3 regions of the Xenorhabdus cabanillasii genome follow, and region 3 is predicted to be linked to each of the others. Evidence: predicted binding sites of a transcription regulator. Region 3 holds the regulator's gene; each other region holds the start of a gene.
The links. The regulator PhoB, encoded in region 3, activates phosphate uptake and scavenging genes when phosphate is short. The targets are predictions, from matches to a motif close to CTGTCATAAAACTGNCNNAT.
Positions count from the first base shown of each region.

Region 1: a site for PhoB is predicted at 5,031-5,050, ahead of phoA (alkaline phosphatase). Genes of this name have one in related genera too.
Region 2: a site for PhoB is predicted at 6,224-6,243, ahead of pstS (phosphate ABC transporter substrate-binding protein PstS). Genes of this name have one in related genera too.

Region 1 covers NZ_QTUB01000001.1:680,442-688,857, reverse strand. The annotation lists gene prfC (peptide chain release factor 3) at 1-384, opposite strand, end outside; gene rimI (ribosomal protein S18-alanine N-acetyltransferase) at 545-994, opposite strand; gene BDD26_RS03525 (DNA polymerase III subunit psi) at 963-1,373, opposite strand; gene rsmC (16S rRNA (guanine(1207)-N(2))-methyltransferase RsmC) at 1,574-2,587, shown strand; tRNA gene BDD26_RS03515 (tRNA-Leu) at 2,765-2,851, shown strand; tRNA gene BDD26_RS03510 (tRNA-Leu) at 2,924-3,010, shown strand; gene BDD26_RS03505 (DUF1435 family protein) at 3,113-3,385, opposite strand; gene phoA (alkaline phosphatase) at 3,482-4,933, opposite strand; gene BDD26_RS03495 (aldehyde dehydrogenase family protein) at 5,123-6,616, opposite strand; gene BDD26_RS03490 (cupin domain-containing protein) at 6,632-7,012, opposite strand; gene BDD26_RS03485 (NAD(P)/FAD-dependent oxidoreductase) at 7,086-8,387, opposite strand.
Region 2 covers NZ_QTUB01000001.1:1,351,754-1,360,169, forward strand. The annotation lists gene BDD26_RS06635 (pyridoxamine 5'-phosphate oxidase family protein) at 87-611, opposite strand; gene BDD26_RS06640 (Tex family protein) at 956-3,304, opposite strand; gene greB (transcription elongation factor GreB) at 3,667-4,152, shown strand; gene ompR (osmolarity response regulator transcription factor OmpR) at 4,324-5,043, shown strand; gene BDD26_RS06655 (ATP-binding protein) at 5,200-6,153, shown strand; gene pstS (phosphate ABC transporter substrate-binding protein PstS) at 6,373-7,431, shown strand; gene pstC (phosphate ABC transporter permease PstC) at 7,550-8,416, shown strand, end outside.
Region 3 covers NZ_QTUB01000001.1:843,384-851,799, reverse strand. The annotation lists gene phoR (phosphate regulon sensor histidine kinase PhoR) at 108-1,421, opposite strand; gene phoB (phosphate regulon transcriptional regulator PhoB) at 1,601-2,290, opposite strand; gene sbcD (exonuclease subunit SbcD) at 2,605-3,876, shown strand; gene BDD26_RS04250 (AAA family ATPase) at 3,891-7,616, shown strand; partial or broken gene BDD26_RS04245 (IS3 family transposase) at 7,724-7,873, opposite strand; gene BDD26_RS04240 (leucine-rich repeat domain-containing protein) at 8,005-8,416, opposite strand, start outside.

The DNA of each region.
Region 1 (8,416 bases), 160 kb from region 3:
TTCCATCAGTTTACGGGTACGATCCTCAACACCTTTAGCAGCGTCAATTACCATCAAACAGCAGTCCACCGCAGTCAGAGTACGATAAGTATCTTCGGAGAAATCCTCATGCCCCGGAGTATCCAGTAAGTTAACCAGACAATCACTATAAGGAAACTGCATCACCGAGGTGGTAATGGAGATACCACGTTGCTTTTCCATCTCCATCCAGTCTGATTTAGCGTGCTGACTGGAACCCCGGCCTTTTACCGTACCCGCTTTCTGAATAGCCTGTCCGAACAGCAATACCTTTTCAGTAATAGTCGTTTTACCCGCATCGGGGTGAGAAATTATTGCAAAGGTTCTCCGCTTGGCTACTTCTTGCAAGAATGAGGAATTTGACATTAATTGAAATCTTCTAGTCTACGCGCGGATAACTACCGTTTGTGATGCACAGAATGACGCTTCACCTTCGGATCCGGCATGTTAATCGTGATTGGCGCTTATTTTCGCTGAACTTGGCGTTATAGACAACCAATGATACTCAATATGGTGTAAAACTCCGTTACTCTCCAAATAACGGCAACGCCATAATGATTGCGTCTTCTTTTCCTGTCGCGGTTGGGTAATAGTTTTTGCGAATGGAAACTTCGTTAAATCCCAAATCTTCATACAAACGAATCGCCGACCTGTTTGAATATCGTACTTCAAGCCACAACGTATTAATCTGCTTTTGAGGTAATACATCGATCAAGTATTTCAGCAATGTTTTCCCATGCCCCTGTGATTGATACTCAGGATGAATAGCGATATTAAAGAGTGTCGCTTCATCTAAAACACACTGTACTATTGCAAAACCAATCATCTGGTCATTAAGCACGATTTTGTAATTGAGATAGCGTTCTCCCTGATTAGAATAAAAAGTTTTTTTACTCCAGGGAAAAGCATGGCTGATCTGCTCTATTTGAAATGCAACGGGAAGATCAACGGGAGTTAATAGAGAAATATTCTTCATAATGGTAAATTTGTTGCCAAAGAGCGCGTTTTGCATCCCCATCAAGGGATAAATCATTTAATGCAGGGCTTCTCAAAGAAATCCCTTGTATTGATAAGGTAATATCAACCCCCAACAGCCAGCATGGGCAGTGGATTGATTCCGAAAGTAACTCAACATCTTTTGTCGTGATGCAATAAACTGATGAGACATTAATCCCCATGGCTGTGAAAATATCAGCAAGTAATGCATGACTTAAGTCAATGTGATCATGGCTAATGATCAACAGACGGGTTGAGTCAGGGATGAGGACAGATAATTCACCTCGCAGGGTCGCAGGGCTACGCAAAACCCATTGGGTAATGCCCAATCGAGTAAGTGATCTGTCACGCTTTGTCATCGTGTTTTTATTCCATCTGCCATAAAAAATAACAGGTAATATATACCTAATAGATTTCAAGTTGCAGCCAACAAAACTGCAACTTGAAAGATGAAAGGTATATTATCAGAGGGCTTATCTCTGCGCCAATCAACACGGTATCTCAGCTTTGCCCACAGATAATTGTTACTGGATAAAGATTTATAAGGAGCTAATCATAGATGTCAGTATTAACACCGGCCAGTGAGGTTATCCTGCGCCATCAAGAGCAATTCCGCTCCCATCATCTGCTTTTTGCGGGTGACCTTCAGGATACTCTGGCAACGGAAATTGAAGCTGCAAGTGTGCGGGTACATACTAATCAATATCATCACTGGCAGTCACTGATCCGCACACTGGGTGATAATGCCTCGTTTGGTCTTACTGCGGACAGCACATTTGTCAAAGGATGTGATACGCTGATTTATTATTGGCCAAAAAGCAAGCATGAAGCACGTTTCCAACTTCGCAGTCTGTTTTCCATTCTGCCTGTCGGAACCGATGTTTTTATTGTCGGCGAAAATCGCAGTGGTGTTCGTAGCGTTGATAAACTGATGGAAGGCATTGCCACTTTCCGCAAAGTAGACAGCGCCCGCCGTTGCAGCCTTTTTTACGGTCAACTGGAGTATCAGGTTCAGTTTGATCAGAACAATTGGTGGAACAGCTATCAAGTCGGCGATGTCACTGTCAATACATTGCCCGGCGTATTCAGTCAGGATAATCTGGATGTTGGCAGCCGTCTTCTGCTCTCTACGTTTGATACACCGATTTCTGGCAACCTGCTGGACATCGCTTGTGGCTCTGGTGTCTTAGCAACGGTGTTGGGTAAAAATAACCCCGGCTTGTCACTGACACTCAGCGATGTCAATGCAGCAGCTATCACATCCAGTAAAGCGACACTGAAAGCAAATACACTGGAAGGGAATGTCATTACCAGTAATGTTTACTCCGCTATTGAAGAAAAATTCGACTGGATCATTTCCAATCCGCCATTCCATGACGGCCTGAAGACAAATCTGTCAGCGGCTGATGATATAATCCGCATGGCACCCAACTATCTGAAATATGGTGGTAAGTTTCGGATCGTAGCAAATGCTTTTTTACCTTACCCGGAGCTGCTGGATAGCGCTTTTGGTAAACACGAAGTGATTGCTCAGACAGGTAAATTCAAAATTTATCAAGCCACTAAAAAGTAACGAATCAAATAACCATTGCCCTTCCCAAATGGGTGGGCAATACCGATATGTCGATTTTTGCATCAATCATACTTTCTCCCGATAAATAATGATTGACGTCAGCCGTAAAATCTCTAGAATTCGCCCCCATACTATCTGTTTAAGTGGTTGTCTATTTAAATGATAGTGTCTGAATTTGCGAGGGTGGCGGAATTGGTAGACGCGCTAGCTTCAGGTGTTAGTGTTCTTACGAACGTGGGGGTTCAAGTCCCCCCCTTCGCACCAAATCAGATAACTATCGATTAAACGAATCAACTGGATAAATCAGTTAAACAAACCAGATAAGTAGCAGTACCTGCGAGGGTGGCGGAATTGGTAGACGCGCTAGCTTCAGGTGTTAGTGTCCTTACGGACGTGGGGGTTCAAGTCCCCCCCTTCGCACCACTGTTAATACTTATCTGCTCATCTCTTATCTGTTTCACATTTTTCTCGCTTTTTCTCCGTTCTTTTTTTTGGTTTTATCCCCATAATTACATCTTACTACTCTCAAAAATGAAAGTGCCCTAAATAACGCAAACCAGCAAACAAACTACATGTCACAGCAATCCCGGCAGGGAGCAGCAAAAAATGGCGGGCATTACGATGTAACAATAGCAAAAGTGTTAAAATCATTGCCCCCTGGATGCTGATTTTAAATTGTTCTATCCCTGCTCCTGTTATTACTAATGCGAATGTAACCAAACTGGATAGCAGAATACCCCACAATCCCGTAATACTGTGCCAGACAGTCAGCTTTAGATTCCGCTTTACACTGGTCATAATCAACCGCCACAATAAATGATAATAATTCCCACTATCATATAGTGTGGCACCTTAATCACAAATTGAAAATCTATAACAACATTCATTACCTTATTATTTCAATTCCATCGCATCACGTATGGTAAAGAACAAATCGGTTTGATCAGTTAAACCAACAACATTGGCTGCATAAGGGCCATAAGCGGCAACACGTAATTGTGTTCCGGTATGATTTTGTTTGTCTTTTTCTGAATCGCTATAGTTTACAGTGATGACTGCACCATCTTTGGTAATCAATGAGCGGGTCAGTCCGGGGGATTTAACATCGGGTTCAATAATCTGGCTGGAATGAGCATGATCAGCCGTAACAATAACTAAAGTGTCTCCATGTTGCTTTGCAAATTTCAAACCCGCTTGTACAGCTTCATCTAATGCCACTGTTTCCCCAATTTGGGCACAAGGGTTAGCTTCATGATCTTGTTTATCAATCGAAGCACTTTCCACCTGCAAGAAGAATCCATTCTTATTGGTTTTCAGTAAATCAATCGCTTTTTCTGTTAGTTGTGCCAATGTGGGTTCAGCGGAATTACGATCAGTGTTAATTTTACACTTCACTGGCGCTTCATTAATGTTGCCATGATAAACCGCTTTTGGCCCTTCCCAGATCACAGCCATATTTCCATCATTGAACAATCCCAACAGTGGTTTTTTCTGATTGGCCTCTTGAATACCATGTAATGATTTTATATCCGTTACCCATTGATACCCTTGTTCCAGGGCTTGTCGTTTCAGCGTTTTTCCTTTATTAACGCCGGATAACGATTGTTGCTCAAAGCTTTTAGCACCGCCCCCCAAAGTAATATCGGAACGCACAACTAAAAGCTGTTCTGTGATAGAACCTTTACCACCGTTTTCTAAAGCATCGGTAGGACATTTTGCCGAAGTTTCCCGTGGGCCATAGCATTTACGGTTTGTGATATGGGCATACAACGCGGCTGGTGTAGCATCCTGAACTTCGGCCGTCGTAACATTTCCTGTCGCTTTTCCGTTTTTCTTTGCTAACTCCAGTAATGACTGATGTGCTTTACCAAAAACATCAATGCCCAACGCACCATTATAGGTTTTCGTCCCTGTTGACCACGCAGTGGCAGAAGCAGCAGAATCCGTGACATAGTTTGGTTTCTTCGTCTCTTTATTCAGAGAGTAATGCGTGTATTGACCAGTAAAAGGCAGTGCATCAATTCCCTTAAAAACCCCCCCAGCGCCTTGTGAATAATTACGGGCTAATGTGATTTCAGAATCACCCATACCATCACCGATAAACAGAATAACATTCTTCGCTTTCTTATTACTCAATGCTGCTTTAAGAGCATCCGTTTGATCTTTGGTAAGACGACGGGCACCACCGAACTGGGTTATATCTCCATGGGCCAAACGGGGTTCTGCCATGATGTTATCTGTATTACCGGCTCGTGCAGATAAACAGGTTCCTGACATTAATATGGCGATAGTAAGAATTAGCAAGTTTTTTGTGTAATTACGGGAGGGGATGTAGCTATAAGGCATAGAGGGTTCCTTACTTTCGGGAAAATTAAACAAAACACCATAAATATGAATTTATCCCCAAATAGTGAACACCTAATATGACATTACTGTGAAAAGTTAATAACACATTTATGACAATTTATTACAGGTTGCCCCGTTTACGCTCTATGAGACAACCTGAAATTTGTTAGTATAAATGGCCTGTTGCTATCAATATCGCATCATGACCGATTTTAGTTCTGTGTAGTGCTCAATGAATTCCTTGCCAAACTCACGACCAATTCCTGAAGATTTCATACCACCAAACGGAACTGCGGGATCAAGGAACGTATGCATGTTAATCCATAAAATACCCGCCCGGATACGTGGGATCATGCGCATTGCCTTACTTAAGTCGTTTGTCCATAAACTGGCAGATAAGCCGAATGGCGTTGCATTCATCATGGCAATCAGCTCTTCCTCATCATCGTAACTGAGGAAGGTCCCTATCGGGCCGAACGTTTCTTCTTTCATTAACGTATCTTCGGCGCTTTTCGCACGGATCACGGTTGGCATAACAAAGAAACCTTTCCCTTCCAGTGCACGGCCACCATATATGATTTCATTCCCCTCCTGGCGCGCTTTTTCAAACAGAGACAGAATTTTTTCGTAATGCTCTTTGTTTGCCAAAGGTCCCATCTCTGTTGTTTCATCAAGGGGAGAGCCAATCTTCATCGCAGACAAACGTTCAGAAAGTAATTTCAAAACCGCATCCATGTGAACAGAAGGAATATAGAAACGTTCCGCCGCTGCACAAATTTGCCCCTGATTCACATAACCAGCTTCTAATATTCCTTCAACAATTTTCTCGACAGACATATCCGCCAAGAAAGCCGCCGCATTTTTGCCTCCCAACTCCAACGTTGCACGGAGCAGGCCGTTTTCCATCACAGATTGACCAATCAGTAAGCCAGTAGGGACTGATCCCGTAAAAGTGACTTTGGCACATAGTGGATGAGCGAGTAGTTCCGCCCCCACATCAGTACCAGAACCATTAACAATGTTGATCACACCATCAGGAATTCCGGCTTCCTTCGCCAGTTCTGCCACACGCAGCATAGTTAAGGGAGTATATTCGCTGGGTTTCAGAACAATCGTACAACCACAGGCCAATGCCGCTCCCAGTTTCCAGATGGCGATCATAATCGAGAAATTCCATGGAATAATCCCGACTACCACACCAACAGGTTCACGACGGGTAAAAGCGGTATATTGCTCCCCTTTGAATGATGGCAATGAAACATTCAGCGTTTCACCGCTTATTTTGCTCGACCAACCGGCGAAGTAGCGCAAGTACTCAGCAGAAGCACCAACCTCCAGCATACGTGATAGCTGAATGGTTTTTCCTGAACACAGACTTTCAAGCTGAGCAAGTTCTTCACTATGTTTTTGCAGTAAATCCGCCAATCGAATCAGACAATTGCCACGTTCCATAGGAGAAGTCTGTGCCCATGAACCATGAAAAGCCGTTGATGCCGCTTCCATAGCGGCATTAGCTTCTGCCTGACTTCCCCGGTTGACAGTAGCAATCACCTCATCAGATGCAGGGTTAACGACCGAAAAGGTTTTGCCTTCCTGACCACGAACAGCCTGTCCATTGATATAATGGCCATGAGAACGTTGCAAAAAAGCTGTAACGGAATCTAGCAAAGTGATTTCACTCATTATATTTCCCCCTTGTCAGTCTGAAACCTGAGCATTGACACATGCCATATAGTGTTTAACGAAGCGTTCACTGGTGATCTCCCACAAGACTTCAGCGCCTTTCGCCGCAAACCATGAGTCACCTTCGTGGTATTCGACCATAATCCCCGTTTTAACATCCGTCAGTTTCACGGATCCTTCATGAACGGTTGCCATTTCATCAAAGGGATAAACCATCTTAAATTTTCCTTTGGTACAGGCAAAAATACCGCAAGTCAGGTTATCCGTTGGCTCTCCGTGGATCATTGCACCACTTGCCTGTGGATCGCCTTCTACAACAATAGAACCAAGATTGGTGACACTACCAATCGGCATTAATTCAGGAAGTACTTTATTTAACAATAATGGCTTTATCATGACTTTTACCTTTCAGAATTAATTGTGCAAAAAAGTTCATGTGCAAAAAGTGAAAATTCCAAAATCAATAACGCTAACGACGCCCTTTCCAATAGCCTGACGCTTGATGCCAAATCTTCCCGGCAGAAAGAAGCAAATGCCTCAATTTATCTTTGCCGATAATATTAAGATGTGGGATAGAACTTAGCAGTGAATAGCGCTCGGAGCCTTCACTCATACCTTCTGCCAGTACTTTGCAGATAATATGGCTTGGCGTCACACCAAAACCCGAATAACCTTGGACATAGAACACGTTGTTATGTTTTGGCAAAGAACCTATTTGTGGGAAGAGATTGGCGCTACAACTCATAGGCCCACCCCATGCCAATTCAATTTTCACATCTTTCAGGTAGGGATAAACATCCAGCATCTGCTTGCGGTTCCATTCTTTTAAATCCGAAGGAATATATTCGAGATATTTTGTCGCACTACCAAATAGCAATCGGTTCTCTTTGGTGACCCGGTAGTAATTGATAACAGGGTTGATATCACTATATGCACCACGGATCGGGCTGATTTTTTCTATCAGTTCATCTGATAGTTCTTCTGTCATTAACTGGAATGCGTAAGTATTAATCGTTTTTTTGTAAATAGTTGGTTCAAGACCATTCAGAAAAGCATTGCACGCCCATAGCATTTTGTTCGCCCGCACAGAGCCCATTGTTGTACGAACGGTAACCCGTGGGCCATATTCCACATTCAAAACCTGGCTGTTTTCAAAAATTTTGACGCCATACTCTGTGACTGCTTTGGCTTCGCCCAACAATAGGTTCAATGAATGAACATGCCCTCCGCCCATATGTTTCAATGCAGAAGTGTAAAGATCTGAACCAATGACTTTCTTAACATCTGAACCAGTATAAAGTTCAATCTCCACATCAGGACTGACTTCCCGAAATTCTTTCAGCCAGCCTCGCAATGTTTTCTCTTGTCGGGAGTTATAACCCAGATAACCATAACCCCGACAGAAATCCGCCTTGATATCATATTTGGCAATCCGGTCACGAATAATTTCAGCCCCCATGTTGCTGATTTTAAATATTGTCTCCAGACCTTTCTTACCGACATGGTGTTTAATCCGATCCAAATCATGACCCATGCCAGTCATAACCTGCCCGCCATTGCGCCCCGTTCCACCATATCCCAGAGTCCTTCCTTCCAAAATCGCGATATTGGTAATGCCTTTTTCTGCCAGTTCCAGTGCAGTATTTACACCCGAAAATCCACCACCAATGATAACGACATCGACATCCAGATCTTCTGTCAGTGTCGGGAAGCGAAGATCATATTTTTTGGTTGCTGCATAGTATGTTAATGAATCGATCTGATTGTTCATATTACACCCCGTGAGCATCAGTCCTTTCC
Region 2 (8,416 bases), 510 kb from region 3:
GAACTAATAACAAGCTCCAATAAGAAATGAAGCTTGTTGATATTTATTTTTCCTATGAATTCTTCAAATGTATTTTGTTTTATTCATTAATTTTTGGGTGGATGAAGCAGGTCACTTAATGGCACTGGAACACGGGCATCATCCTGGTGTTCACTCCAAAGTGTTGAGTCATATACCCACCATGCTTCAATTTTCAATTCGTAGAAACGGCGTATCGCATTACCATAATAATCAGTAATAGGACGGGCTTTTTTCTTTCTGATATTCTCATCAGGATAAGTTTTCAGGAAAAAGTAATCATATGTTTCTTGTAATTCGTCGTCGGGGACTTGATAGGCATGGCCAATGAATTGAGAGCCTGCGAGTATCAACGTTGAGTCAGGCATGGTGATGCTGCTGTATATTGTCCCGCTGACACAAGGGTTCATGCACAGTTCCTGAGAATGTCGGGTATCTTGTTTTGAATACCAAATTAAACTTAATGGATTATATTTAGGAATGTAAAAGAGTGTTGATGACCAAACTGATTCTGCGTCTGGATCATTAGTGGCAAGGTTGAAAAATCTTATATTGCTGAGTAACTCAAAACTGCTTTGGACATATTTATTCATAAATTATTCCTTAACAATTTAATTTTTTGCTATGTTTTTAATTAAATTAAATAAATTACCATTATTATGGTGTTTATTATTATGAAATATATTGATTATTAAATGTGTTGCGTGATGAATTATACGGGTTATTTATGAGGAACGTCAGCCGTTATCATCTATTTAAATTTATTATATTGCTAATAAAATAAAGTTATCACAATGAAGGTTATGGTTTTTTTATGTATATGATTGAGAAATATTTTCAGAAATAGAAATAAGACTATATTAATTAAACTTCGTCTTATCTACCAAAATAAACTGACCCTTTTGGGTCAGTTCAGGAGATAATTTATAGAAAGAGATTAACGTTTTTTATCAAGAGCGGCAGCCAACGCATCACTCATGATACTGTTGGTCAATGGTACGGAATTTGATGAACGGAGATTATGGCGACCTTTGCCATTTTTGCCGCGTTCATTGCTATTACGTTCATGTCGATTGCCACCCTGCGTGTTGCCACGGCGAGCTGATGCTTCGCCCAGCTGTTCATCAAGGCGCATAGTGAGGGCAATACGTTTACGGTTCAGGTCAACATCCATCACTTTGACTTTCACAATATCACCTGTTTTCACGACAGTGTGTGGATCTTCCACAAAGCGATCGGATAGGGAAGAGATGTGCACTAATCCATCCTGATGCACGCCAATATCAACGAAAGCACCGAAGTTGGTGACATTGGTGACAGTGCCTTCCAGAATCATACCTGTTTGCAGGTCATTCATTGTTTCAACACCGTCGGCGAAAGTGGCTGTTTTGAACTCAGGGCGTGGGTCACGACCGGGTTTTTCCAACTCTTTCAGGATATCGGTTACTGTCGGAATACCGAATTTTTCAGTTGTGAAATCCTGAGCCTTTAAATTGCGCAGAGCGGCTGGATTGCCCATCAGTTCCGGCAGAGTCTGTTCTGTTATTGTCAGAATTTTTTCAACGACCGGATAGGCTTCCGGGTGAACGGTGGAAGCATCCAGCGGGTTATCACCCTGATTTATGCGCAGGAAGCCTGCACATTGCAGGAAGGCTTTTGGTCCAAGCCGTTGAACTTTCAGCAATTCTCCACGGTTGTTGAAACGACCATTCTCGTCACGCCAATTCACGATATTTTGGGCAACAGAACGAGTCAGGCCGGCTACACGAGTCAGCAAGGAAACTGATGCAGTATTCAGGTCGACACCAACACTGTTCACACAGTCCTCAACTACCGTATCCAGTTTTTTGGCAAGCAGGGTTTGGCTGACATCGTGCTGATACTGGCCGACACCAATGGATTTAGGATCGATTTTCACCAGTTCCGCCAGGGGATCTTGCAGACGGCGGGCGATGGAGACAGCACCACGCAGAGAAACATCTAAATCAGGGAATTCTTGTGCGGCCAGCTCTGAAGCGGAGTAAACAGATGCGCCAGCTTCACTGACCACGACTTTCTGCGCAGTGACGTCAGGATACTGTTTCTGAACATTAGCAAAGAAGCGTTCTGTTTCACGGGATGCAGTACCATTACCGATGGCTACCAGGTCAACATTGTATTTGGTACACAAAGCTGCAACGGCGGCTGCTGCTTTGTTTTCCTGACCAGTATGCGGGTAAATGGTATCCGTAGCGAGCAGTTTGCCTGTCGCATCTACGACTGCAACTTTTACTCCTGTGCGGAGACCCGGATCTAATCCCATTGTGGAGCGCATACCCGCAGGTGCTGCCATCAACAGATCATTCAGGTTGCGGGCGAAAACGTTGATCGCTTCATTTTCAGCTTTTTCGCGCAGCGTCCCCATCAGTTCGGTTTCCATATGCAACAGCACCTTAATGCGCCATGTCCAGTTCACGACAGCCTTGCGCCAATTATCAGCCGGCGCGTTATTCAGGCGCAGGTTCAAATGCTCTGTGATGATCTGTTCGCAATAACTTTCCTTAGATGCTTCTTCAAATTGAGGATCGGCATTCAGGGACAGTTGCAGGATACCTTCATTGCGTCCGCGGAACATGGCAAGGGCGCGATGGGATGGTACAGAGGCGATGGCTTCATGATGGTCAAAGTAATCGCTGAATTTGGCACCTTCTTCCTCTTTACCTTCAACAACTTTGGCAACCAGATGTGCATTTTTCCACAAATATTCACGTATTTTCACCAATAAAGCGGCATCTTCAGAAAAACGTTCCATCAGGATATAGCGGGCACCATCCAGTGCGGCTTTGGTATCTGCAACACCTTTGTCAGCGTTAACATAAGCAGTTGCAGCCGATTCCGGTTCTTGCTGTGGGTCTTGCCACAGCAGATCCGCCAATGGTTCCAGCCCGGCTTCAATGGCAATCTGCCCACGGGTACGGCGCTTAGGTTTATAGGGCAGATAGAGGTCTTCCAGTTCGGTTTTGCTCAGTGTGGTATTAATGGCTTCAGCCAGTTCATCCGTTAATTTTCCCTGTTCTTCAATGGATTTCAGGATAGTCTGGCGACGGTCTGACAGTTCGCGCAGATAACCAAGGCGGTTTTCAAGCTGGCGAAGCTGTGTATCATCCAGACCACCGGTGGCCTCTTTACGGTAACGGGCAACAAAGGGAACAGTATTTCCTTCATCAAGTAAGGTAATGGCTGCCAGGACTTGTTGTGGTTGAGCCTGTAGCTCACCAGCAATGATTAGACTTAAAGATTCATTCATGGTCTGTTTTCTTTAACTTTCTCAGCGCCTGTAGATATCAGCAGACAGTGCCAAATTTATCTGATCTACCCTTCATTCAAGTTGCTTTTTGATGGCAGCAACTTGAAATCCATTAAGTACAGATGCTGACAGGGTTCAAACTTGACACCATTATATACGCACAGAGCGCGATAATTTCCAGTTTATGCCTTTTATCTTTCAGGTTACCTGTTTTTTGGCTGTTACTTGTTGTTGTGATGCAACTCGAAATCTATCAGGTATAGCACAATATTTCTGTCAGGTTGCGACAGAATTCATCGAATATCTGTACGGTTAAGATATAGTACTGCGCCATTAATCATATTTTCTCAAGTGGGGTTTTCATGGGCAAAAGTAACTACATTACCCGAGAAGGCTGGCTGGCGCTTGATCAGGAACTGAAGTATCTCTGGAAAATTGAGCGCCCAAAAGTTACTCAGGCTGTATCTGATGCAGCCGCATTGGGGGATCGTTCAGAAAATGCAGAATATATTTATGGTAAAAAAAGGTTAAGGGAAATTGACCGCCGTGTGCGTTTTTTATCCAAGAGATTGGATGTTCTGCAAATTGTGGATGCTGATCCGCGGCAGGAAGGAAAAGTTTTTTTTGGGGCCTGGGTTAAAGTCGAAAACGAAAACGCTGAAGAATATATTTTTCGCTTAGTGGGGCCGGATGAATTTGACCCTGGCAAAAAATGGATTTCAATTGATTCACCTGTGGCAAGGGCGCTGCTTGGTAAGCAGGTCGATGATGAAATTACCGTCATGACACCTAATGGTAAAGTGGTTTACTGGATATTGGAAATTAGTTACCAGCCATTGGAAGCATAAAAATTAGGTGCAAATGGAGACAGGAAAACAAGGATGAAAAACAGAAACATAAGCAATTATTGTCAATATTATAAATATTCCTGGAATACATGACCTTAGTGTCTTTTAGAGCATGGGATTTCTGTGAGAATAATGGATATTGCGAGCATGGAACATCTTGGGAGCTGAAACATGCAAGAGAGTTATAAAATCCTTGTTGTTGATGATGATATGCGTTTACGCGTATTGCTAGAGCGCTATTTGTCGGAGCAGGGTTTTCAAGTTCGTTGTGTTGCAAATGCAGAGCAGATGGATCGCTTGTTGACCAGAGAATCTATTCAATTGATTGTTCTGGATTTAATGCTGCCGGGCGAAGATGGGTTATCTATCTGTCGAAGATTGAGAAGTCAGCATAACCCGATCCCCATCATTATGATCTCCGCGAAAGGGGAAGAAGTTGATCGGATTGTTGGTCTGGAAATCGGTGCGGATGATTACCTTGCAAAACCTTTTAACCCGCGGGAACTATTGGCACGTATCCGTGCTGTCCTGCGCCGTCACTCTAATGAATTGTCTGGTGCTCCGACACCGGATAACGCGATAGTCACCTTTGGTAAGTTTAAGCTGGATCTTGGAACTCGTGAAATGTTTCATAAAGATGAACAACTGTCCCTGACCAGTGGTGAATTCTCTGTACTGAAAGCATTGGTATCTCATCCCCGCGAACCTTTATCACGGGATAAGCTGATGAGTCTGGCACGAGGCAGGGAGTACGGTGCTATGGAGCGTTCCATTGATGTGCAGGTTTCCCGTTTACGTCGTTTGATTGAAGAAGATCCCGCCCATCCTCGTTATATCCAGACTGTTTGGGGGTTGGGGTATGTTTTTGTTCCTGATGGTAGTAAAGAATAACTGGAAGAAAGCATGAAAAGATTCAGGCTCCCGCTGCACGGTGTATTCCCCCGTGCTCTGTATTGGATATTGGTGATGCTGTGGGGCAGCCTGACGGTCAGTTATCTGGCTGCTTACCTACTATTATCATAGCTGGAAAAAATATTATTTATCAGTATGTTAAATTATATCCTCATCAGTGTGTTGACGACAGTATTATCAGTTTCTACGGCATTCTGGTTTTACCTGCGTGCCCAAAAACAGCCCTTAACTGCCATACAGCAAGCAATAATAAAAATGGGAAAAGGGAAAATCGTTACGCCATTACCTGAATCGGGAGCACCTGCCATCCAGTCAGTTATCCGGGCATTTAATCAAATGTCGGTGAGGGTTAAATCATTGGAAGATGAGCGTGTCATATTTATGGCAGGCATAAGCCATGACTTACGCACTCCACTGACTCGTATACGGTTAGCGATCGAAATGATTGGTGGAGAAGATGATTTTCTGCGTGAGTCGATCAATCGTGATATTGAAGAGTGCGACACCATCATTAATCAATTCATTAATTACCAGCGGTCTGGGCTGGATGCCATAATAGTCCGCTGTGAATTAAATCAACTTATTGAAGACGTGATTGGTGCAGAAAAAGCAGTAATGGCAGAGAAGACGAGCGCAGAAAATAATAGTGCCGGAAAAAATATTGAAGATAACCTGTCCGCTGCTCCTGTTTTTATTATGGCTAATCCACTTTCAGTTAAACGTGTTCTGGCGAATATGTTCACTAATGCTCATCGCTATGGCAACGGCTGGATCCGCATCAGTAGTGGGGCTACTGAACAGTTTGGCTGGTTTCAAATAGAAGATAATGGGACAGGTATAACACAAGAAGAAGCAGCGACTTTGTTTCAGCCTTTCAGGCAGGGAAAACAGAGTTACAGTAATAAACTCGATCATCATAATAGTGGCGTCGGCTTGGGGCTTGCTATTATCCGCCTCATTATCGACAAACATGACGGTTATCTTGATGTGGGCAGAAGTGAGAGAGGTGGGTTATCCATTCGCGCCTATATTCCATTGGCGACCGAATCATTAGTCATAGAACCATCAGCCATAGATGACAAGTTATGACATTGCATTGATGAAATTCAGGCTATGGGATATGAGTATGAATGAGATAGTAGCGGGAATTTCTGAATGACTGTCATAAAAATGTCATAATTCATACATTTTACTGTCATTAAGTTGACTTATTTTTCCCTCCTGAACCATTTTTTATCTAAAAACCAGATTGTCGACATTGTTGAAAGTTGTTTTTAATGAATGATGTATATCTCAGCAGGAGGGTGTATGAAATCAATGCGTATCACCGCGGCAGGCATCATGGTAACAGTATTTGCTATGACGTCTTTGTCTTCATTTGCTGCAACTACCTTTGTTGCAACGACCAGCTTGACGGGAGCTGGTGCGACATTCCCGGCACCGATATATACCAAGTGGGCAGATTCTTATCAAAAAGAGACGGGTAATAAAATCAATTATCAGGGGATTGGTTCTTCTGGTGGTGTAAAACAGATTATTGCCAACACGGTTGATTTTGGTGCCTCAGATGCCCCACTTACTGATAACAAACTGGCTTCTGAAGGTTTATTCCAGTTTCCGACCGTGATTGGCGGTATTGTGCTGGCGGTAAACCTTCAGGGTATCAAATCCGGCCAATTGGTATTAGATGGCAAAACCCTCGGTGACATCTATTTGGGAACCATCAAAAAATGGAATGATCCCGCCATTGCGAAATTGAATCCGGATCTCAAATTACCTGATCAAAATATTGTGGTGGTTCGCCGTGCGGATGGTTCCGGTACTTCCTTTGTTTTCACCAGCTACCTGTCCAAAGTCAACAGCGACTGGAAAGCAAAAGTCGGGGCAGGTTCTACAGTGAAATGGCCGATCGGACTGGGCGGCAAAGGTAATGATGGCATTGCGGCGTTCGTCCAGCGTCTGCCCGGCTCCATTGGTTATGTTGAATATGCTTATGCGAAACAAAATAATCTCGCCTATACCAAGTTGGTAGCCGCTGATGGAAAAGTTATCGCGCCTACCGAAACTAATTTCAGTGCGGCAGCAAAAGAGGCGGACTGGAGCAAAAGTTTCGCACAGGATTTAACTAATCAACCCGGCGAAAATGCATGGCCGATCACTTCAACGACGTTCATCTTAATTCATAAACAGCAGAAAAATACCACACATGGGGTAGAAGTCCTGAAATTCTTTGACTGGGCCTACGAGAAGGGCAGTGAGCAAGCGAAGGCACTGGATTATGCTGTGTTGCCAAAAGCCGTCATTGAACAGGTACGTGCAGCCTGGAAAAATGACATAAAAGATAAGCACGGTAATGCATTGTATTAATAATTCGTTGTATCAGTGATGTTATTGAAGGGAAATAACCCAAATGGAAACTGAGCGCATGGCTGAACATACTATACATAGAAGAACTATGCATAGAAAAGCTATACATAGAAAAACCATGCATAAGACAGTACAGAAAGCACCAGGTAAACACGGTGATATTATTTTCAGTACGCTGGTCAGGCTGGCGGCTCTGATGACGTTATTTCTGTTGGGAGGCATTATCATCTCGCTGCTCATTGCTGCCTGGCCGAGCATGCAGACGTTTGGTTTTACTTTTCTATGGAATAAAGATTGGGATGCACCTGCGGGGATCTTCGGTGCATTAGTACCGATTTATGGCACATTAGTGACCTCATTGATTGCCCTGATTATTGCCGTTCCGGTCAGTTTTGGCATCGCTCTGTTTTTGACAGAGCTGGCACCAAACTGGCTGAAACGGCCGCTTGGTGTGGCAATTGAATTATTGGCGGCGATCCCGAGTATCGTTTATGGCATGTGGGGGCTGTTTGTCTTTGCCCCGCTTTTTGCCACCTATTTCCAGCAACCTGTCGGTGATGTGTTGTCGAGTATTCCTGTCGTAGGAGAACTGTTTTCCGGCCCGGCTTTCGGCATTGGTATTCTGGCTGCGGGCATCATTCTTGCCATCATGATTATTCCCTATATCGCTTCTGTGATGCGCGATGTATTTGAGCAAACGCCCGTTATGATGAAAGAGTCGGCTTATGGGATTGGCTGTACAACATGGGAAGTGATTTGGCATATCGTCCTGCCTTACACCAAAAATGGGGTAATCGGCGGTGTGATGCTGGGCCTGGGGCGTGCTCTGGGAGAAACCATGGCAGTGACTTTTATTATCGGCAATACCTATCAACTGGACAGCCTCTCCCTCTATATGCCGGGAAACAGCATTACTTCAGCATTGGCAAATGAATTTGCCGAAGCGGAATCTGGTCTGCATACCTCTGCGTTGATGGAACTGGGG
Region 3 (8,416 bases):
TTATCATCTATCATTGAATACACACTATATGATTTGCACTTTTTTTATTCACATTGATTAATAAATCATTTTTTTGCCCGTATTATTACCATTAAATTACATTAACCTTATGATTTTTTAATCAGTTTACCTATACCGGAGACAACAAGCGGCTGAGGCAACAAGAAACTAAATGTAGAGCCTTTCCCTACAGTGCTTGAAATATCGAGATGTGTATTGTAATGATGCAAAGCATGTTTCACGATCGCCAACCCCAACCCACTTCCACCTGTTTGTCGTGAACGAGCACGATTAACCCGATAAAAACGCTCAGTCAGGCGCGGTAAATGCTCTTGGCTGATCCCTTGACCATTATCTTCAACTTTGAACAATGCTCCCTGAGAGGATCTAGACCAACTAACTACAATACGAGTACCTTCTACTGTGTGGTTAATAGCATTGTAAACGAGGTTCGACATTGCACTTCTCAGTTGTTCTTCATTCCCGAAAACCCGTAGTTTTTCATCGATATCAAACGCAATATCATACCGTTTATCTGCCAGTGTCAGCACTTCCTGCTGCAATAAAGCCAACATAGCAGGCACATCAACAACATCATGCATATCCATCTGCGATCCGATTTCAATTCTGGAGAGATGCAATAGTTGTGTAACCAGACCATCCATTCTTCGGATCTGTTCCTGCATTGTCCTGATCGCTTTCTGGTTTGCTTCTCTACCCAGTTCCTGATCCTGCATCATTTCCAGATAACCTTGCAATACCGTTAATGGTGTTCTTAACTCATGACTGGCATTGGCAAAAAAATCGCGGCGGAAATTTTCTAATCGCCGCTTTTGTGTAATATCACGGGCGATCATCAATAGTAGCCCTTCTGCATATGGCATTAACTGAAATTCCACCAGATGACTATTATTTAATTCGATGGAAAGAGGATAAGTAAAATCGCCCGCAGTCATATAGCGACTGAAATCAGGATAGCGAAGCAAATTAAAAATAGGTTGCCCATTATCCTCAGGCCAGCGGAATCCTAATAAATGTTGAGCTAAGCGATTACACCAGAAAATATTACCTTCCACTGTCATCATCACCAGCGCATCCGGTAAAGATTCCGCCCCACTACGGAACCGTTTTATCAGTAATGCCAATTCCCGACGACGCTTACGGTTACGTTGCTGCAACTGATAAATGCCGTAAAATATGGGTTCCCACCCTCCACGACCTGAAGGAGGTAACATACTGCGATCCAGCCAGAGCCAGTCAGACAATTTCAGCAAGTTGTAACCATGCCATACCAGAGCCAGCAATAATGCAACTACCAGCAACCACGCCAGGCGACCAATAAAGAAAGATAAAATAATCGCAGGCAGACAAAAAATAAACAGACCCAGTACTAACTGCTTCCAGGATAACCGCTCCAGCACGTGACTCTCTCCGGCATGAAATTAAATGCTTATCATAATTATTTGGTTTACTCAGCTTTGTTTACCTGATTTTGTTCATCTGGTTTTATTCACTAAGTGATGTTCAACAAATCTATCCACATAAAATCAATTCACACAAAATCTATCCACAAAAATCCAGGCGATAAAAACCAGACAGATTAATAACGGGTGGAGAAACGATAACCAGTACCACGAACAGTCTGTACCATTTTATCGTGTCCACCGATTTCAAGCGCCTTACGTAATCGACGGATATGCACATCAACAGTACGATCTTCCACGTAAACATTAGCTCCCCATATATAGTTGAGTAACTGTTCACGGCTATAAACACGTTCAGGATGCGCCATAAAAAAGTGGAGAAGTTTGAACTCTGTTGGCCCCATATCCACATCCTGCCCCTGACTGGAAACTCGATGGGATACGGAATCCAACATTAACCCATCCATATTGATAATATCTTCCGCTGCCATGGGAGACACACGACGCAGCACGGCTTTAACACGAGCAATCAATTCCTTCGGAGAAAATGGCTTAGTAATGTAATCGTCTGCACCAACATCAAGCCCACGAACCCGATCTTCTTCTTCCCCCCGCGCAGTTACCATTACGACAGGAATATCTTTGGTATTACTGCTGCGCTTCATCTGTTTAATAACTTGTATTCCTGAGCCACCAGGCAGCATCCAGTCTAATAATACTAAATCAGGGTAAGGCTCCGACAGACGCCCGATAGCTGTATCATAATCTTCTGCTTCAACAGGTTCATACCCGTTCTGCTCCAGCACAAAACACACCATTTCACGAATTGGGGTTTCATCTTCAACAACCAAAATACGTCTAACCATGGTTAATCCTGCCAATATTTATTGAAGTCAGCAAAACTCACAATAATTCATTGTGAGTCAACTTTATTACAGTTTTATGAAACATCTTCTGTCTTCATCATAAAACTGTAATCAACATTGCAGGGAATTTATCACATAGCTGCCATATTTCATTGTGGTTGCGAAGCTGCTCGAAAATCTGCGAATGAAATCGTAATTACACACGACATCCCTTGAGCACTCATTATAATTAATAGCCGGACAGATAAGCGGGAAGCTGAGACAGCACAAAAGCAAAACAACAAAAGCAAGATAAGAAAAACAGAGTAAAAAACATGCGAATCATTCATACGTCAGACTGGCATCTTGGGCAATATTTCTTTACCAAAAATCGTGCCGCAGAACATCAACACTTCTTACAGTGGCTTATTGAGCAAATAAATGAATATCAGGTTGATGCCCTGATTATTGCCGGAGACGTTTTTGATACGGGCTCTCCACCCAGCTACGCCCGTGAATTATACAACAGGTTTGTCGTGGACTTACAATCCACTGGCTGTCAGCTCGTTATTCTTGGCGGAAATCATGATTCCGTCGCCACACTCAATGAATCAAAGTCCTTATTTTCTTACCTGAACACCACCGTTATTGCTTGTGCAGAAACTGACATCCAGCAACAAATTAAGTTACTGAATAACAAAAATGGTCAACCCGGTGCCATTCTCTGTGCCATTCCTTATCTGCGCCCACGGGATATCATGATAAGTCAAGCGGGGCAATCAGCCATACAGAAACAGCAGGCACTACAAGATGCCATTACAGAACACTACCATCAGCTCTATCAGCAATCTTGTATATTACGGGAACAACTTGGTCACCCTCTGCCGATTATCGCAACCGGGCACCTGACCACTGTCGGAGCTTCTACCACGGATTCTGTCCGGGATATTTATATTGGCACACTGGATGCCTTCCCCGCTCAGGCCTTTCCTCCTGCTGACTATATTGCTCTGGGGCATATTCATCGCCCACAACTTATCAATCATGCTGAGCATATTCGTTACAGCGGCTCACCAATCCCCTTAAGTTTCGATGAAGTCGGGCAAGAGAAAAGCGTCTGTTTAGTTGAATTTAAGGAGGACAGGTTCAATGGTGTCACTCTGTTACCCATTCCCGCTTATCAACCCATGCAATTAATTCGGGGGAATTTGCAGCAAATCGAGGAACAATTACAAACTTTCAGTGATTATCAGGGAGAACGTCCTGTCTGGCTGGATATTGAAGTTGCAACTCAAGATTACCTGCATGACATTCAGAAACGCATTCAGTCTATAGTTGTCGATCTGCCTGTCGAAATCATCCTGCTACGGCGTAGTAAAACCACACGACAAATATTATTGTCGGAAAAAAACAAAGAGACACTTACCGAATTGAGTGTATACGAAGTTTTCGAAAGACGACTGGCATTGGCTGAAATTGACGATCAACCGCAGAAACAACGCCTGACTACCCTGTTCAGACAAACACTGGACGATATTGCTCAGCAACATACCCAGGAACAACAGTTCAAAAACAATAGCTCAGAAACAATGGCTCAGAAACAATAGTAGGATGCAATAGCATGAAAATTCTTAGCTTACGGCTAAAAAATATTAATTCCTTACAGGGTGAATGGAAAATTGATTTCACAGCAGAGCCTTTTGCCAGCAACGGATTATTTGCTATTACCGGCCCGACAGGTGCAGGAAAAACTACCCTATTGGATGCCATCTGCCTCGCCTTATATCACGAAACCCCACGGCTCAGCACCATTTCAGCCAATCAGAATGAATTAATGACCCGCCATACAGCCGAATGTCTGTCAGAAGTTGAGTTCGAAGTTAAAGGGGTTGCTTATCGTGCCTTCTGGAGCCAGCGTCGTGCCCGCAATCAAGCTGACGGCAAACTCCAGCCCCCGAAAGGAGAATTAGCAGACAAAAAAACAGGCAAGATTTTGGCTGACAAGATACCGGATAAAAAAGAGAAAATCGCTGAAATAACGGGTCTTGATTTCAAACGCTTTACTAAATCTATCCTCCTGTCACAAGGTGATTTTGCCGCATTCTTAAATGCAGATGATAAAGACCGTGCCGATTTACTGGAAGAACTGACGGGTACAGAAATTTACGGCATCCTGTCGCAGGAAATTTATCAACGCCACAAAGAAGCCCTATCTGAATTAAATATCCAACAAGCAAAGGCCTCTTCAATTGAGTTATTAACTCCGGCACAGATCGAAGAATACCAAAATCAGCAACAACAGCTTATCGCAGCAGAAACTCAGCTCAACCAGCAGCTTAAAGACTTACAGACAACCGAACATTGGCTCGTACGACAAAATGAATTAGAGCAAGCATTAACTAACAACAAATTACTTTTTCAGCAGGCTGATCAAGCTATTCAAGATGCTCAACCCCAATTACAACAACTGGCTGCCAGTGAACCTGCCGAAAAACTTCGTCCATTGTGGGATGCACAAAATCGAGCATTTAATGAAAAGCAACGGCTTGATGAACAACACAGAAAAATAATACATGAGATTGAACAACAATGTTCTTTATTACAACCAGCCCAGCAAAAGCAGGTTGAGCTGGAAAATGCCCAAAAAGAACATATACAGTATCATATGCGGCAGGAAAAACTGATTTCTGAGCACATTGTGCCACTCGATCATAAGATTGAAATTCAATCGAAAGAGTTACTCTCTCAAGAGAAAGAAGTTACTGCATATAATCGTGAACTGACAGAAATATTGTCTCAATATCAAGTGACTAAGACTCAGTACATTACACTGAATAAAGAACAAAAAACGCTGGAAACATACTACGAAGAACACCCTTATTTCCGTAAGCTGGAGAGTAAACTGCCTGAATGGAAACAGCTCTTTTCTCGCCAGAAAGAAAAACAAATCCAGATAACCAGGCTCAGACAAAAAAACCAGCAAATTACCACTGAACTAACCTGTACAAATGAGCACCTGAATGCCTTAAATACGACTCTGGTACAACAAGCTGCACAAAACCAGCCATTACAGGATGAACTTATCCTTGCCGAAAAAGAACTGAGTAGCTTGCAGGCAATTCATCCATTGGAACAGTTACAAAAACAGTTATCAGATTACCAATCACAACTCAGTTCACAAAATCAACTGGAGATTTTGCAGCCCCAGATCCATCAATTACAGGCAACGATTTCAGATAATCAGGCACAACTCGTACAAACTCAGGCATTACTGGAATCTTTACCAATTCAGATAACCGCTCTTGAACTGCAATTAACAGAAACGCAACAACACCATCAGGATTTAGCTGCACGTATTCGTCTGGAACAGCGGATCATCAGCCTGGAACAAGAACGCAACCAATTGAAGGAAGGCGAAGCCTGCCCGCTTTGTGGGGCAACGCATCACCCGTTGATCACTGAATACCAAAATATCGCCCTGTCAAAATCAGAAGAGCGCTTGAAAATTCTGAGCCAAAAAATAGAACAGCTACAAGGGGAGCGTTCTGCTTTACAGCAAAAACAGCAGCTTCAGCAAGAACGCAGTGAGCAATTACAGCAATCCATTACACACCTCACATCTCAACTAGCAGAGATGATTAAACAATGTCAGTACCATTGCCGACAACTACAATCCCCTGAATTTACAGTAGATGAATTATCAGCAGAAACAGAGTCTGTAGGTCACTTTATTAGTCAACGGAAAGCGGCTTACCTACAACACCAGAAACAGTACGAAGCACTATTACAGGCTGAAAAACAGTATCAGGCTGCGGAAAAATCACTATCTAATCATCGAGAACAGTACAAATCGTACGAGCAAGAAATCGCGCTGGAAAGGGTCAAACAGGATACTTATCAGAAACAATTAACTGAAAATACAGCAGAGCTACGCCAGATAGAAACAGAATACACAGCCACAACAGAACAGCTAACCTTCGGATTACAGGATACGCCATTTGCACTACCGGAACCGCAGGAGGCTGAGAACTGGCTACAGCTACGTGATAACGAATTAAAAAACTATCACGCTTCGCGAGAAAAGTGGCAACAATTACAGCGGGAACAAGCAGCCCTGCAAAGTAAACTCAATGAACTGGAAAAGCAAAAAGATAAGCTGACCGATAAACTGCGAGCACTGAGTGAACAGCAACAACAACAAAAACTGTTATTGCAACAAACACAACAAGAGCGTTATCAATTATTTGGCGGGCAATCCATCAGTGTCGTTCGTCAGGAATTACAGCAAAAGACGAATGAATTGGATACCGCCTATAAACAAGCGACGACAGCTTTGCAGCAGTTACAGGACAAAATGAATCAATTAACGGGCGCAGCCAGTGAAATTGAACGAAGCTGTCACACTGCCGAAACCGAGTGTACATCAGCATCCAACGCTTTCCGGCAAGGGTTACAACAACAAGGTTTTTCTCATCAAGCTGCTTTTGAGCAAGCTTTGCTAGTGCCTGAACAGCGAGAAGCTCTGCAACAATTACAAGAACAACTGACCAAACAGAGCCTGCAAGCTAAAACACGATATCATGAATCAGAAGTTATATTACAACGGCATAGAGAAAAATCACCGTTACTGCTGGAACAATACGAACCGCCACAAGTAACCGAACTCTTGGCTAATATCGCCGATGAACTGAAACAAAATAATCAGCTACAAGGCGCAGTAAAAAACCTGCTCAACAGCGATGCTGGTCGTCGGCATCAGCAACAGGAACTACTGGCACAAATTGCCCTTTCACAACAAAACTACGATGACTGGAGTTATCTCAATAACTTACTCGGCTCCGCTGATGGCGCCAAATTCCGGCGTTTTGCTCAAGGGCTAACATTGGATCATTTAGTCTATCTGGCAAATATTCGGTTAGAAAAATTACACGGTCGCTACTATCTACAGCGCAAACGGCAAAGCAAAGATGATGGTGGATTAGAGTTACAAATCGTCGATACCTGGCAAGCTGATGCAATTCGAGATACCAAAACCCTCTCAGGTGGTGAAAGTTTCCTCGTCAGTCTGGCGCTGGCATTGGCTCTGTCTGATCTGGTCAGCAACAAAACTCAGATAGAATCCCTGTTCCTTGATGAAGGATTTGGTACTCTGGACTCAGAAACCCTTGATATCGCTCTGAATGCACTCGATCACCTAAATGCAACAGGAAAAACTATCGGTGTTATCAGCCATGTTGAAGCGATGAAAGAGCGGATCCCTGTGCAGATCAAAGTAGAAAAAATGAATGGATTAGGGGTCAGTAAGTTATCGCCGGAATTCAGCATTCATTACCATAACAGGAGTTGATATAACTAGATCGTAAGGGAATATTTGCCTGACGTAAAACCCGCCCAAATGAAGTGACCCCCTTATATTGGACACTTTATGGTGGTTGATATGGTCTGAACCCGATATTATACTAGGCTCAGGCCGTTCAACTTGAGTTTGATTCGCTCATTGTTGTAGTAATGGATATATTCTTCTAATGCATTTTTTAACAAGGTTATCGCGTTATATCCCTCGTTGTGCCAACATTCAGTCTTGAGTAATCCAAAGAAATTTTCCTAGTGAAGAACAACACGACGTTTAAATTCTAATGTGTACTTTTTTCTACTCATTGAAATACAAAGCCCCTAATTGTCAGATGTCCAACTTTTGGGGTTCACTTCAATAAGCGGGCAGAATCGTAAGCCAATCAGTTACATTTAAAATCTTCCCGATTATGGGAATAATGCTTGCGCTCCATAAATGCTATTGTAGCCAAAGGGGGGTTACGACCCAGCAATGGCGATAAGTCACCATCAACAATATTGGTGGATTCAACAAAGGCAACCTTTTCAAGCTTTTTTAGGTGCCTTAAGGGCTTGAGGGATTCAATCTCATTGCAGTTGTTTATAAAAACCTCTTTCAGATTTTCAAGCTTTTCCAGTTGATTAATATGGGTAATCTTTCTGCACGTATCAATATCTAGATTTTCCAGTTTTGATAAATGTTCCATACCATCAAGAGATGTCAACCCCCTTAAGTTTGCTAGACTTAAGTATGTAATGTTTTTAAGGTGATCTATTCCTCCCAAGGATTTAATCCTTGAAGTCATCAGCGTCAGC